DNA from 3 places in the Desulfitobacterium elongatum genome. Region 3 is predicted to be linked to each of the others. Evidence: riboswitches for the same ligand, from Rfam matches in the RefSeq annotation. Region 3 holds a riboswitch; each other region holds the start of a gene.
What was found. Region 3 has a riboswitch for cobalamin ahead of purF (amidophosphoribosyltransferase). Riboswitches for the same ligand answer to the same signal wherever they lie in the genome.

Region 1 (4,531 bases), 950 kb from region 3:
GCGAGCAGGTAATCAAACTTCGCGAAAAGTACGCAGCGGAGACGGGTTGGAAACACGGACGTTTCCAACCGGCTATGAGGCAACAAGTGCGAAAGCAGTGCTTTCGGGAGCCGATTTAGCCACGAAAGCCTCCGGTTGAGGGTTTCGCCCGAAGCCGCACGCTCAAGAGATAGCTTAACGGCTGAAGGTGAACCCGTCGGAGTGAAGAACTTAAGCGATTAGTTTGATCCGCGCAGCTTACAGAGTGTACGGTGTAAAGCAAAATCCTGGAGATATCCCAAATAATTCTAGTTTCTTATTTAGATCTACTTCTGCTTCAAAAGAACTATGCTTAAGTAATCGACCTTTTCCAACTCTTCCTGAGCGTCCAACACCCGAATATTCTCTCCAGCCTGACCCACACGTGTTGCTAAAACTGCTTGTGCACCTGTCGTCTGGATACGCTTCAATACTTCCGGAAGATTTCGAGATACTTTCATAAGGACGAGATTGGGGTATTTCTCATACTCCTCTAACCCTTCGATTCCCGGTAGGATGACCAAGGGTTCATCCCCTGTCGCCAACGGCCAATTGACACGTGCTGCCGCTGCTGCCATAGCTGTGATTCCCGGAATCGTCTCAATCTGCTCAGGAGATAAAACATGTTCAAGGATAGTAAGAAGATAGCTGTACGTACTATATAAGGATGGATCTCCTAAGGTGAGAAATGCAACTGAATTACCCTTTTGCATCTCATCCTGTATTTTATCTGCTGCACTCTGCCAGGCAGCACGGAGAATGCTCTCGTCTGAAGTCATCGGCATTTCCATTTCCATAATCCTGACCCCACTTGGACAATGGGTCTTTGCTATCTCCCAGGCGATACTTTCACGCTCCATTTTAGATTTAGGTATAGCGATGACCTCGATTTCTTGGAGAACTTCGACCGCTCTCAAGGTGATAAGCTTTGGATCCCCCGGTCCCACTCCGACTCCGTAGAATTTAGCTGCACTTACTTTTTGCTCTTCCCTATTATCAGAGTTCAATGATTTACCTCCTTCTTATAACCCCTTCTGTGCTGACAAGATAAAGACTGGATTAAGTGCCTGGGCCAGATGAAAATCTTTGATTCCTTTCCAACGCACCGCTTGTATAGAAATTACATCAATTTCCTGATAATCAAGTGTTCTTAATGCCTCTATGCCTTTGGCTACGGTCTCCAAGGTAACTGCAGTGATGACCACTCGTCCCCCAGGTAGTAGAGGCGCTTGCCTCAGAATCTCCTCGACTTGACCATGACTTCCCCCAATGAGACAAACATCCATAGGAGGGATACCCGATAAGGCTTCGGGGGCAGTTCCACGAATTAGTCGAAGATTAGACACTTGAAATTTTTCCTGATTCTTAAGTATAAGTTCTTGAGCCTCAGGATCCTCTTCAACCGCGAACACACATCCTCGCTGAGCTAACAGTGCTGCTTCAATACTAAGGCTCCCCGTTCCTGCTCCGACATCAAGAACCCGATCCTTCCCTGAGATCTTAGCCTTTGAAAGAACTTGAACTCGAATTTCACTTTTCGTCATGGGGACTTTTCCCCTGATAAATTCTTCATCCGAGATACCAAAGCCACTTTGAAGCTGGACCTCTTGTCGAGTCCTTCCATACTGGGAGTTTTCCGGATAGATTATCATCACAGCGTTGGGATAATTTGTTACTGAGTCGATCAGTTCATTAGTATCCGTATCGACCCATTCTTCATCTGGATAGCTTAAAGAGTTCCCGATGGAAATCTGAGGATTGAAACCATAAGATTTATAATATGCAGCAATTCTTTGAGGAGTATTATCCCCACCTGTAAGAATTCCTAAAGGTTTACATACATTAAGGGGCAAACTTTCAATACTCCGACCATGGACACTCATGAGCTCTGCCTCTTGCCAAGGGACTCCTGCCCGAGCGAAAGCAAATTGTAAGGAACTAATTCCAGGAAAAACTTTGATTATCTCTTCAGGAAATTTCTTTCGGATCAAGGGAAGTAAACTATAGAACCCCGGATCCCCCGAAACGAGGACTCCGACTTGTTTTTTCAGATTCAACGCCTGCTGAATGGTTTGAATCGCCAACTGTAAATCCCGATCGACCCGAAATCGTTCTCCCGAGAACGTCGGAAATAGTTCAAGGGCACGAGCTCCACCCAGCAAAACATTACATTGAGCTACCTCTTCTTCGATTGCGGAAGGCAGCCATTCTGAGTTCCCAGGACCAATCCCCAAAATTTGTATCATCTTATTCACCTACCTTCTCTGACCTAGACGACGTCATAGCTGACATTCCCCAGAATATACTTTAAAGAACTATTTTGGATTAAGATGGAAGATAAAAAAAGAGCCTGAGCGGCTCTTTTATGTCTTTATTCGGATATTCCGAAAAAACACATCACACCTATCGCTCGTAGGTTAAGTGAATAATCAAGGCAGGTCTCCTGGCTTCCAATCATCATTCCTCTCCCCTTCCCGGTTTTATCCAGTGGGTTACTGAAAGGAACTCTTGGTTCACAGTGGCGGGACCGCACCGGATTTTCACCGGCTTCCCTTTTCATCCTCAAACGAGGAACCTTGAACATCTTCTATTCAGCTTTCAAGTTGGCAACTCTCTGTGGAATTTAGTTCAGAAATCCGACTTTGCTTCTGAGGTAAGCATATACTTTATCTTAAGTATTTATTCTCTAATTTTCTAGAAAATCCTTCTCAAGGTTAATTTTAAATTGTGGAAATCTTTTAAACCTTCTGGCCAATCCCAAAACTCTTTAATGGTTCTCTCAGCTTGTTCATCCCATGCGACCATCTCACCATTAAGCAGAGTAAACACCGTCCCAATTTGTATTTGCCCGTGTACATGATCCATGGCTCTCAAGCTGGCGCGATGGGCCAATTCAAAAAGCAAAGCTTCCCATCCCTCCGCTAATAATTCCTTTGCCGCACCTTCCGTTGTCGGAAGCTCGGCAAGCTCTTTTAACCTCTCAACGGATACTCCAGCTAAAGCAGCATGGGCCAGAAGAATTTCCATTCGAGCATCGGCCACATGAGTATGAGTATGGAATATTCCACCAGCAACCTTAATCAACTTCCCAATATGACCAAACAATATAACTTTCTCTATCTTACGAAAGGCTGCTTCTTCTAATAAAAAGCCCACAAAATTGCTCATCTGAACAATTGCTTCGGCAGGGACTAGCAATTTCTCTGTCGCAGCCCTAAATCCATAGTGTCCCGGGGTTAATATGATCGCTCGATGACCATAAGCAACTGCTTGATCAAGTTCTGGCAATATCGAGGTCTTGAAGGCCTCTTCGGACATAGGGCGGACGATTCCTGTGGTTCCTAAAATAGAGATCCCTCCGACGATTCCTAAGCGAGGGTTGAGTGTCTTCTGAGCAATTTCTTCTCCTCTCGGAACTTCAATTACAACCTCGACCGCTTCCTTCGAAAAAACCTCCCGAACTGCGTCCCGAATCATCTGACGCGGAACAGGATTGATTGCACTTTCTCCAACCGGAACCTGAAGTCCCTTCTTGGTTACAACCCCAACCCCCTGTCCACCACGGATAACGACATTTCCACAATTCGATAACACTTTGACAGACGCCTGAATCTCTAAACCATGCGTGATATCCGGATCATCTCCAGCATCTTTAATAATTCCAACGCGTGAAACATCCCCATCTATCTTCTCACAACTTTTTATTATGAGAGTAAGCCGTTGTCCACCTGGCAGAGGAATATCTACTTCGGAGCCCTGCCAATTATCTTTAATCAGGAGACATGCTGCCTTAGCTGCACCTGCTGCGCAACTTCCTGTCGTGAACCCTGACTTCCAAGAATGCCGGTCTTTTCGCGATTCCCCCATGTCGTCTACCATCCTCTAATCTGTATTTCTCAATCTCTAGTTTGCTCAAGATATTTCGGCAAGAATCCACAATACCCTTCTTAGTGATAATTTTTACCCTTCAAGGGAGAACAATGGAAAGAGAACACTTAATTTACCATGTCGGATCCATTCCACTCATTCTATACGTGGCAAGCGAAACGTCCCCCTGGCTTTAGGTCTTTTTGATAAACTCCACTTTGCACTTTGGGCAAGTGATACGTATTTTCCCTTTACCTTTTGGAACGCGTACCGTTTGTTTGCAATGAGGACATTTGAAGTAGCCGTGGATTTTCCTGTCCTTTATCCGATGAATTTTGCGGTTAAACCAGTTCTGAATCGGATACCACCAAACTAAAAACTTGCGGTTTTCTTCTTGGCGCTTTGCCATATTGCGAGAAAAGATTCTAAAGTAACACAACACGAGCGGAGCTATAGCGACAATTTGAAGAAACTGAATTCTTGAGAGTTGCGCTATGAGAGATAACGGTAAATAGGCTATGAGCAACGTAATCGATAATTGGTCTATACCATATCTACCTGCCATAAGTTTTCTAAGCCAATTCATTTGAACCACCTTCTCACTTTTTTTCTCTTTTCTCGAACCAATTGTTCAAAATACTTATAA
Region 2 (4,531 bases), 1.1 Mb from region 3:
TGGATAATGAATTCATAATGGAGGCTAAAACGATTATCTTTGGCTCCCCGACTATTGCTGGTACCTTTTCATGGCAAATAAAACAATGGTTGGATACATCTAGAACAATCAAGTTTGGTGGAAAACTGGGGGCCGTTTTTGCTACAGCCGATTATATAGGTGGTGGAGCAGAAGTAACAGAGCTAGGATTGATTGCAGAGTTGTTGGTAAAAGGGATGTTAATCTATTCGTCTGGTGCTGCTGAGGGTCAGCCTTTTATTCACTATGGTCCTGTGTGCATTCAAGAGGGTGATGAAGACCAGAAAGAAAGGGCAAGAATATTTGGGATGCGATTAGCTAAAAAGAGCGTTGAACTGTTTAGCTAAACTAGATTAAGTGTTCGCTTATAATCTCACGGACCTGAAATCCGTGAGATTATTGTTTGAGATTAGTGGTTAGGTATGGGTCAGGAAAATTGTGTGACTAAATAATCTTTAGAACAATAAACTGTATTTTGACGAGGAGAAGTACCTATGGATTTAATAAAAATTTTATTGGTATTTATTATGATTATTGTGGCAATGAAATTTAAAAAGCCACTATATATTTCAATTTTAGTTGGTATCATAGGAATAAGTATATTTTTTAATGTGGGTATTATACAAACTTTGAAAATAATGGGTCTTTCGAGCATTAGTCAAGTAACAATCTCTTTGGTTTTATCGTTCTATTCCATTACTTTTTTGCAGAGAATGCTTGAAAAGAGGGATCATTTATTTCTAGCAGAAAAGTCATTGAGTGGAATGTTTAATAGTCGAAGAGTTAATGCAATGCTTGCACCTTTTATTATCGGGCTATTACCATCAGTAGGTTCTATTATCATAGCAGCTCCAATTGTGGATAATGCAGGTGGAGATTTTATTAGTCAGGAAGATAAAACATTTATTACTAGCTATTTCAGGCATATATCAGAAGCTTTTCTGCCTACCTATTCATCGATTATTTTAGCTTTGCAATTATCAGGTGTTGACATGACTGCTTTTGTAGTGGGTATGCTACCAATGGTTTTAATCTTATTCTTATTAGGATATTTGTTCTATGTGAGAAAGATACCAAAAGAAACGGGATTGCCAGATTCAATTGACAAAAAGGAAGATGCTAAAAATTTGATACGTAGTTTATGGACAATTGCATTAACAATCGTAATTATACTTTTTTTCAAATGCCAAGTTTACATAGGCGTCATTCCAGTCATTATAATGAGCTTCATAATCAATAAATTTTCTTTTAAGGAAGTAGCGCCTATGTTTATTAGCGCATTTGAATCCAAGTTATTAATTAGTACTGTGATTATTATGATGTTTAAGGATGTTTTAACATACACAGGTGTAATAAATAAATTACCACAAGCATTTGGAGGGTTGCCCGTTCCAACGGTTGTTATATTTTCCCTTATTTTCATAGTTGGAACTATGATTGCAGGTTCACAAGCAATTATAGCAATAAGCATGCCTTTAGCATTTGCAGCTATACCTTATGGAGGTTTAGCACTAATGATATTGCTAATGTGTTTAACATATATGGCGATGCAAATTTCTCCAACTCATATTTGTTTAGCAATAGTAACTGTGCATTTCAACACATCATTTTTAGACTTGGTCAAAAGAACTATTCCTATTATGGTTATGTTTTTAATAATTATTTCTGGATATTGTTACTTTTTATATTTATTTCAATAGGTTTCATTAAATGATGTACATAACCAACTCTTTGAAAAGTAGTTTTGCGACGCTCGATTTTCGTACAGATACAAAAAAAGCTTGACATTAATCTGATCTGGTCTAGAATGGGATTAGAATATTTCAACAATTAAATGGATTATAGGTGCCCTTCACGCGAGGGAGAATAGGGAACTGGGTGTGAATCCCAGACGGACCCGCCACTGTAAAGAGGAGTCTCATGCAGAGATGCCACTGGGTAACTGGGAAGGTATGTAAGAGACAATGACTCTAAGTCAGGAGACCTGCCTATAATCTAGAAGCACATGAAGTATGGTAAAGTTCATGGTCTTTTTGCTTTATCCGAGAGGAGGAAGCGAGATGACTATGAACTTTTTATTTTTGCAAGAAAGGAGGGGGGAAATGGGATATCATGGGCGAGATGTTGAGGTGGTTTCCTTAAATGAGGCACAATACCTTGTGGCAGCATGCGATTCTTGTGGTGCCATCGGTATGAAGGAGCGCGATGTAGTCAAAGTGCCTTGGAGCATAACAGGGAGGTTTACTGCACGAGTCGCTTTGCTGGAAGTACTCTCCATTGGGGCGATTCCACAGATGATCACGATTGCGATTTCTAATGAGCCTAAGCCTGCAGGTGAAGAAATACTTAAGGGGGTGAGAGAGGAGCTAAAGGTTATGGATCTGGCTTCGATGCCTATGGCTATTAGTACAGAAAAGAATATGCTCACAGAGCAAACAGGCTTAGGGATTACTGTAGTAGGGGTTTGTGAAAAAGCGAAGCTTAGAATCGGACAATCTAAACCTGGAGATGGTATTTTTTGTATGGGCCATCCTAAGGTGGGGCCGGAGATCCTTAGTCCAGATGATCCGGAAATTGTCCAAGGTGATCATCTTGTAAAATTACTAGGATACCGTGCGGTTCATGACATTATCCCAGTGGGATCTCAAGGAATACGTGGTGAAGTCAATGCGATTGCTTCGATAGTAGGTGTTGAATTTATGAGAGAACCGAAATGCGAACTTAATCTAGAAAAATCGGCAGGACCATCAACGTGTGTTATTTTTACGGCACCTGAGAATATTCAACTTGGCGACTTTGGAACGATTCCGATCTGTAAGGTTGGGAGGCTCGGTGGGATTATTTAAGGTTCAAAATTAAAGGGTACAAGTAGGATGAAGTAATAAAATTAAGGGGGAATTTATAATGATTAACCGTTCAAATTCAAAGGAAGAAACCATCAAGAACTCGGCCCTGAATATAAGACGGATTGCAATCATGGCCGTTTTTATTGCATTGAGTGCAGTGGGTGCCTTGATTAAAATCCCGAGTCCAGTTGGGACAGTGGGCTTGGATTCTGCACCGGGCTTTTTCAGTGCATTAGCCTTTGGAGGACTTGAAGGAGCCGTAGTCATTGCTCTCGGTCATTTACTTTCTTCAGCGGTCGTGGGTTTCCCACTTGGAATTCCTATGCATTTAGTGATCGCTGTAGAAATGGCTGTCTTTGCCTTGATTTATCGCTTCGTCAATAAGAAAATGGGTTTAATTGCTGCGGTGATCGTGACGTCCCTCTTAAATGGCGTGGCGGGTGCGTTTATGGTTTTTCCTATGGGTGGTATGGGAGCCGTTTTAGGGTTAATGCCCTTCTTATTGGTGGGTTCAGTCATCAACATTGTGGTATCAGCGTTAGCGTATAAAGCTCTCAAGGGAAGTCGATTGATTTAGAGGGGTGTAACTGTGGAGCAGGTCGTTGAATTAAAGAATGTTTCTTACCGCTATCCTCACGCTGAGGTTGAGAGTTTGAAACAGGTCAACTTAACGGTGGAGAAGGGGAAATTCGTCGTTTTAATGGGTCGCACAGGAGCAGGAAAAACAACGTTAAGTTTATGTTTAAATGGACTGATTCCACAGCTTATGCAAGGGAATTTAATCGGAGAGGTCATCGTTGCTGGTAAAGAGACAAGTAAGTATCGAGTGCAGGAATTGGCTAAGCAGGTAGGACTTGTCCTTCAGGAAGCAGAAAGCCAGATTGTTGGGAGAACAGTAGCAGAAGATGTAGCTTTTGGACCCCGAAATTTCGGTGTACCGATTGAAGAGGTTCATAGAAGAGTTGAACGAGCGCTAGAAAGTGTTCAATTGAGAGAACATAACGGGCGCTCCACGGCTGAGTTATCAGGTGGAGAAAAACAAAGGCTAGTGATTGCTGGAGTACTAGCCATGGAGCCCGAAATTATGGTTCTGGATGAGCCAACCTCTGAACTCGATCCTGAGGGGCGAGTAGAAATCTATCGGGCCTTAGATGATCTCTGTCGGGAAGAAGATCGGACTCTTCTCGTGATTGAACATTCGAGTGAAGAGATCCTTCAAAGAGCAGATGAACTTGTTGTACTTGATCACGGGGAGATTGCTTGGCAAGGGGCTCCTGAAAAGCTTTTTCGCAATATTCCTTTTTTGCAGGAATTCGGGATAAAGCCCTTGCCGGTAAGCCTTTTAGGTTGGGAGTTTTATCAAAGGGGCTGGATTGAATTTGAAGATATCCCTTTAGACGTTGCGAGTGCTGAGTCCCTGATTCGCAGTTTAACAAGTAAACAAAAGTTGCGGAACGTAATGGACCCATTGGCCAAGCCTATCGAGATAAGGGAAGACGATCAAGAAAAGACTGTGGAAAAGCAAGCACAGAGTTCACCGTTCATTCAGGTTAATCAACTTGTCCACCAGTATGAATCCGGACAAATAGCGATACAAGGGATTGATCTTGTTATTCAAAAAGGTGAATTCGTCGCACTGGTCGGTTCCAATGGAGCGGGGAAGACCA
Region 3 (4,531 bases):
TGCTACTCCTTGGCGGATAAACTCTACGTCAACATTTTCCTTCGCTGCGACGGCTTCCATTTCCTCAGTAATAATTCCTTTACGTGCTCTTAAAACCTGAGTCATAATATCCCACCCTTTCCTTCATTAACAGCTATGTTTTGGTGTTTTTAGATACTTCGATACGATCTCCATCGCACAGTACTTTCCGCACATGGCACAGGCTGAAGATTCACCATTGTTCCGGGTTTTTCGAATCTCTGCGGCTCTTTGCGGGTCAATAGCAAGTTCTAACTGTCTCTTCCAGTCGAGCTTTTTCCGTGCGATAGACATTTCTAAATCCCATTGATGAGCTGACTTCAATCCTTTGGCCAAGTCACCTGCGTGGGCAGCAATACGAGCAGCGATGACTCCCTCCCGTACCTCGTTGACACCGGGTAACCCGATATGTTCCGCTGGAGTCACATAACAGAGAAACTCTGCCCCAGCCCAAGCACTCAGTGCCCCGCCGATCGCTGCATTAATATGATCATAACCGGCAGCAATATCGGTTAGCAGGGGCCCGAACACAAAGTAGGGTGCGCCCTTACAGAGGCTCTTCTGCAAAGTAACTGTTGCCTTGACATGCTCGAGGGGCATATGTCCAGGGCCTTTAATCATGATTTGAACCCCTGCCTCGCGGGCACGCCTGACCAGTTCTCCCAAAACCACCAGCTCTTGTACCTGAGCTCCGTCTAGGGAATCTGCTAGGCACCCTGGCCTCATGCCATCCGCAAGACTTAAGGTCACATTATATTTTTTGGCAATTTCCAGGACACGGTCATATTGTTCGTAAAGGGGATTTTCACATTGGTTGGCGATCATCCAACCGATTAAGTGAGATCCTCCGTAACTTACGAGGGGATCAATGCGGCCTTCGCTTTTTGCCCGTTTCACAATATCCATGGTCGTTCCACAGTGCAATGCGAGGAAATCAACCCCTTCTGCCGCATGGCGTTCGATAACCTCAAACATCTCTTCAACACCCATTTTCACACTCGAGCCGTACTTTTTCACGGCTTCAGCCATCGCTTGATAGACGGGTAGGGTTCCTACTGGTACAGTAGCGGAACTTAAGGTTTCTTGGCGCATTGCATCAATATCACCGCTGACACTAAGGTCCATTAGGGCATCTGTACCTACTTCTAGAGCGGTTCTGATTTTTTCAACTTCCCCACTGATTGTGGCCTCGCTTCCATACAGACCGATACTGGCACTGACCTTCGTACGCAGTCCTTTGCCAATTCCAACCGGAACGATATTCTTATGGTTGATATTACCGGGAATAACAATCGTACCCTCAGCAACTCCTTGCCGAATAAATTCCGGTGAGACTCCTTCCCTAGACGCCACCTGTTCCATTTCAGGTGTAATGATTCCCTTTAAAGCGCTAGTCAATAAACTCATAATTGTCCTCCTCTTTGATTTAATTATTTCTTATATTATGGAAACCTTTGAATCGGTTCCCAAAAGTTGCACAGGGTAAACACCGTCAAAACAGGCTGTGCAAAAATCGTGGGGTCGCTTCAATACTCGAAGCATTCGTTCTAAATCGAGATAATGAAGACTATCTGCCCCGATATGAAGTCTAATCTCTTCGATAGACCTGCGAGCAGCGACGAGTTCTCCAGAGGATGAAATATCGATTCCGTAATAACAGGGATAGCATAGGGGTGGAGAAGCCACTAAAAAATGGACTTCTTTTGCCCCTGCCTCCCGTAGTATACGGATGATGTGACTACTGGTAGTTCCCCTCACAAGTGAATCGTCTACAATCACTACCCGTTGACCCTGAAGTATCTCATCGATAGTATTAAATTTCATTCTGACAGCTTGCTCCCGGTTTTTTTGCCCAGGCCTTATAAAGGTCCTGCCCATATAGCGATTTCTGATCAAACCTTCCCGGAAAGGCAGACCGCGCTCTTCAGCATATCCCATCGCCACGGCCATTCCAGAATCTGGGACAGAAATTACCACGTCCCCCTCCACCGGAAATTCTTTAGCCAGTTCCCTGCCAAAATCCCGACGAACTAAATTGACAGTTCTACCGTCAATTACGCTGTCGGAGCGAGAAAGGTAGATATATTCAAAAATACAGAGGTGGCGGTTACCCGAGCTAGAGCGCGTAGGTATAGAATGAATTCCATTTTTGTCTATAATCACGATCTCCCCGGGTTCAATTTCCCTGATAAATTCTCCGCCCACAGTTTCGACGGCACAGGTTTCAGAAGCAAGTACATAGCCTGATTTCGTTCCTTTTAATTTTCCAAGGCAGAGGGGCCGCATTCCGTATGGATCCCGCAGGCCGATGAGACTGTTTTTTGTCATCACGACTAGAGAAAACGAACCGGAGATTTCACTCATACAGAGTTCTAGGATCTTCTCTAAGGGAAGTTGTCTGTACTTAGCCATAAATCCAAAAAATATTTCACTATCGGTACTGATTTCCTTAGATAAACGAGTCGGTTCCAATCTCTTTTTCAATAGAGAGACATTGGTTAAGTTGCCGTTATGAGCGAGAGCCACACTCCCCCTATAATTCCTGTACAATAAAGGTTGAGCATTGACCTCTGAACTATCGCCTGAGGTGGAATACCTGACATGACCAATCGCTATGCCCCCTTTTAAGGTGCTTAAAAGATTTTCATTAAAAACGTCTGTTACTAGCCCCATTTTTTTGTGTAAATGAATTTCCGTCCCATCGGAGATGGCTATGCCTGCACTTTCCTCTCCTCGGTGTTGTAGAGCGTTTAAACCAAAATAGGTTTTAAAGCCTACCTCATCACCAGGAGAATAGATACCGAATACACCACATTCATCTCGGGGCTTATCATTAGATTCATCAAGGTACATTTTTTCTTCCCTCCCTTGTGACTTCGTTTATCACCTAAATTGAACGAGGAACATTTTTCGATTAATGACCAGAGGCTAATGAAAAAATAGATAACAAAAAAATCCGCAACCCTAATAGGGTGCGGATTTTTCCATCATCCTCACTCAAGCCGACTTATACGCGAAGCCGACAGTTCAATTTTACAGGCAGGTCTCCTGACTCAGGTTCACGGCCTTTTGCCTCCTTCCTTCTTACAAAGTGGAAATGGCAAAGGCTCCCCTTTACAGTGGCGGGTCCGTCCGGGAATTCCACCCGGTTCCCTATTCTCCCTCTCGGGCACCTGTAAAAATATAGTGAATTTACTTTAGATAATATTCTCATTTTTCAGACTTGTCAAGACTATTCTTATATAATTTACCTATAATTTATATCCTAAAACCACAAAAGGCTTAAGCATGCGTCATATGCACTCCTAAGCCTTTTCCGTTTTCCACTATAGAGTCAACCTATCCTAAAACTCTTTTCTTAAAGTGGCGACTTGTTCTACAGACATCGATTCTTCTTGAGCAGATAAAGCGATCGTATCCATGATGGCATCAAGCTCTATTACGGATTGCTCAAGGGTCTCAAATTCTGATTCGACTTTATGGGACATTTCCTTACCCTGTGTCACTTGCTTTTCTCCAGTATTCATTTTTTCAACCGCTTCAGCGACGACGGCAAAGCCACGTCCCTGTTCTCCTGCCCGTGCCGCTTCGATGGCTGCATTCAAAGCCAGTAAATTCGTTTGCTCGGCGATACCAGAGTCTCTTTGAGGTACTGGAAAAATGATAAGCGGGCTGTACGCCCGCTTAATCTTAATCTTATCCTTATACGTTTACTGACTCACACACATACGTTTACTAAACTCACACTACGTTTATTTACTCACTCGTCTTTTCCCGAGCTTCTTCTTTCGACCTGTGACGATTTCTACTCGGAAGCCTTTTCGGCTCTGCCGAACTGTAGCGGCCATAAATCCAAGAAACATCACTGCCCATACGCCGCCAGTCACGATGGTTCCCATCAGAATCCGTAACGTTGTCGGCCACAACAAGGGTCGGCTCAAGAGATACAAAACATAAAGGATAGCTGACAGAAACCCACCTTCGAAGGTTATCGGCGGGAGTTCCTGAAGAAGAGAGACCAGCTCTGCCGGTCGAAAAAGATAGACGATGCCCACTGCTAATAAGAGGATAAAAAACAAGTTAATAAGATACATAAATAGGGAAGCTCCGGGTGAAATACGCTGTTGGGGAGTGTCTGGATTATAGCGGCAGTTATTAATGGAGTAAAAGAGTCCGATCGCGCTTGACCCCAGGGAGAGAAGCACCGCCCCTATCGCCAGAGCAAAAATCAAGGTAGTAGACATACCGATTGCATAGGATGTCCCGACTAACAAGACTTCCATTAATAACAACGTCGGAAGAACGGCTGCTAGCAATTTCCCCCAGACCACTGGCCATCCCGCAAGGGGAACGCTATTTAATAGCCAGTCAGATTCTCCTTCGCGACCGAATGATTGCAAAGCCATGTTACCGCTGAACATGACGGTGTACATAATCAATACGGTTATTAAGGAAGTGCGGCTTGAATCGGCATGGGAAAACATGAATTGGGCCACAAAGAAGAGCATGATAA

Region 1: linked by a shared signal. The riboswitch ahead of cbiE (precorrin-6y C5,15-methyltransferase (decarboxylating) subunit CbiE) and the one ahead of purF (amidophosphoribosyltransferase) in region 3 are both predicted to bind cobalamin.
Region 2: linked by a shared signal. The riboswitch ahead of ACZ42W_RS18890 (alpha-ribazole kinase) and the one ahead of purF (amidophosphoribosyltransferase) in region 3 are both predicted to bind cobalamin.

What each region holds. Positions count from the first base shown of each region.
Region 1 is NZ_AP038772.1:3,862,672-3,867,202, forward strand. It holds gene cobI (precorrin-2 C(20)-methyltransferase) at 306-1,025, opposite strand; gene cbiE (precorrin-6y C5,15-methyltransferase (decarboxylating) subunit CbiE) at 1,041-2,264, opposite strand; cobalamin riboswitch at 2,435-2,612, opposite strand; gene cbiD (cobalt-precorrin-5B (C(1))-methyltransferase CbiD) at 2,713-3,885, opposite strand; gene ACZ42W_RS18345 (hypothetical protein) at 4,079-4,471, opposite strand.
Region 2 is NZ_AP038772.1:3,990,704-3,995,234, reverse strand. It holds gene ACZ42W_RS18900 (flavodoxin family protein) at 1-365, shown strand, start outside; gene ACZ42W_RS18895 (DUF401 family protein) at 513-1,718, shown strand; cobalamin riboswitch at 1,845-2,024, shown strand; gene ACZ42W_RS18890 (alpha-ribazole kinase) at 2,121-2,864, shown strand; gene ACZ42W_RS18885 (ECF transporter S component) at 2,923-3,441, shown strand; gene ACZ42W_RS18880 (ABC transporter ATP-binding protein) at 3,454-4,531, shown strand, end outside.
Region 3 is NZ_AP038772.1:2,916,094-2,920,624, forward strand. It holds gene bzaB (B12 lower ligand biosynthesis ThiC-like protein BzaB) at 1-105, opposite strand, end outside; gene thiC (phosphomethylpyrimidine synthase ThiC) at 127-1,425, opposite strand; gene purF (amidophosphoribosyltransferase) at 1,456-2,871, opposite strand; cobalamin riboswitch at 3,040-3,210, opposite strand; partial or broken gene ACZ42W_RS13595 (methyl-accepting chemotaxis protein) at 3,551-3,656, opposite strand; gene ACZ42W_RS13600 (putative ABC transporter permease subunit) at 3,771-4,531, opposite strand, start outside.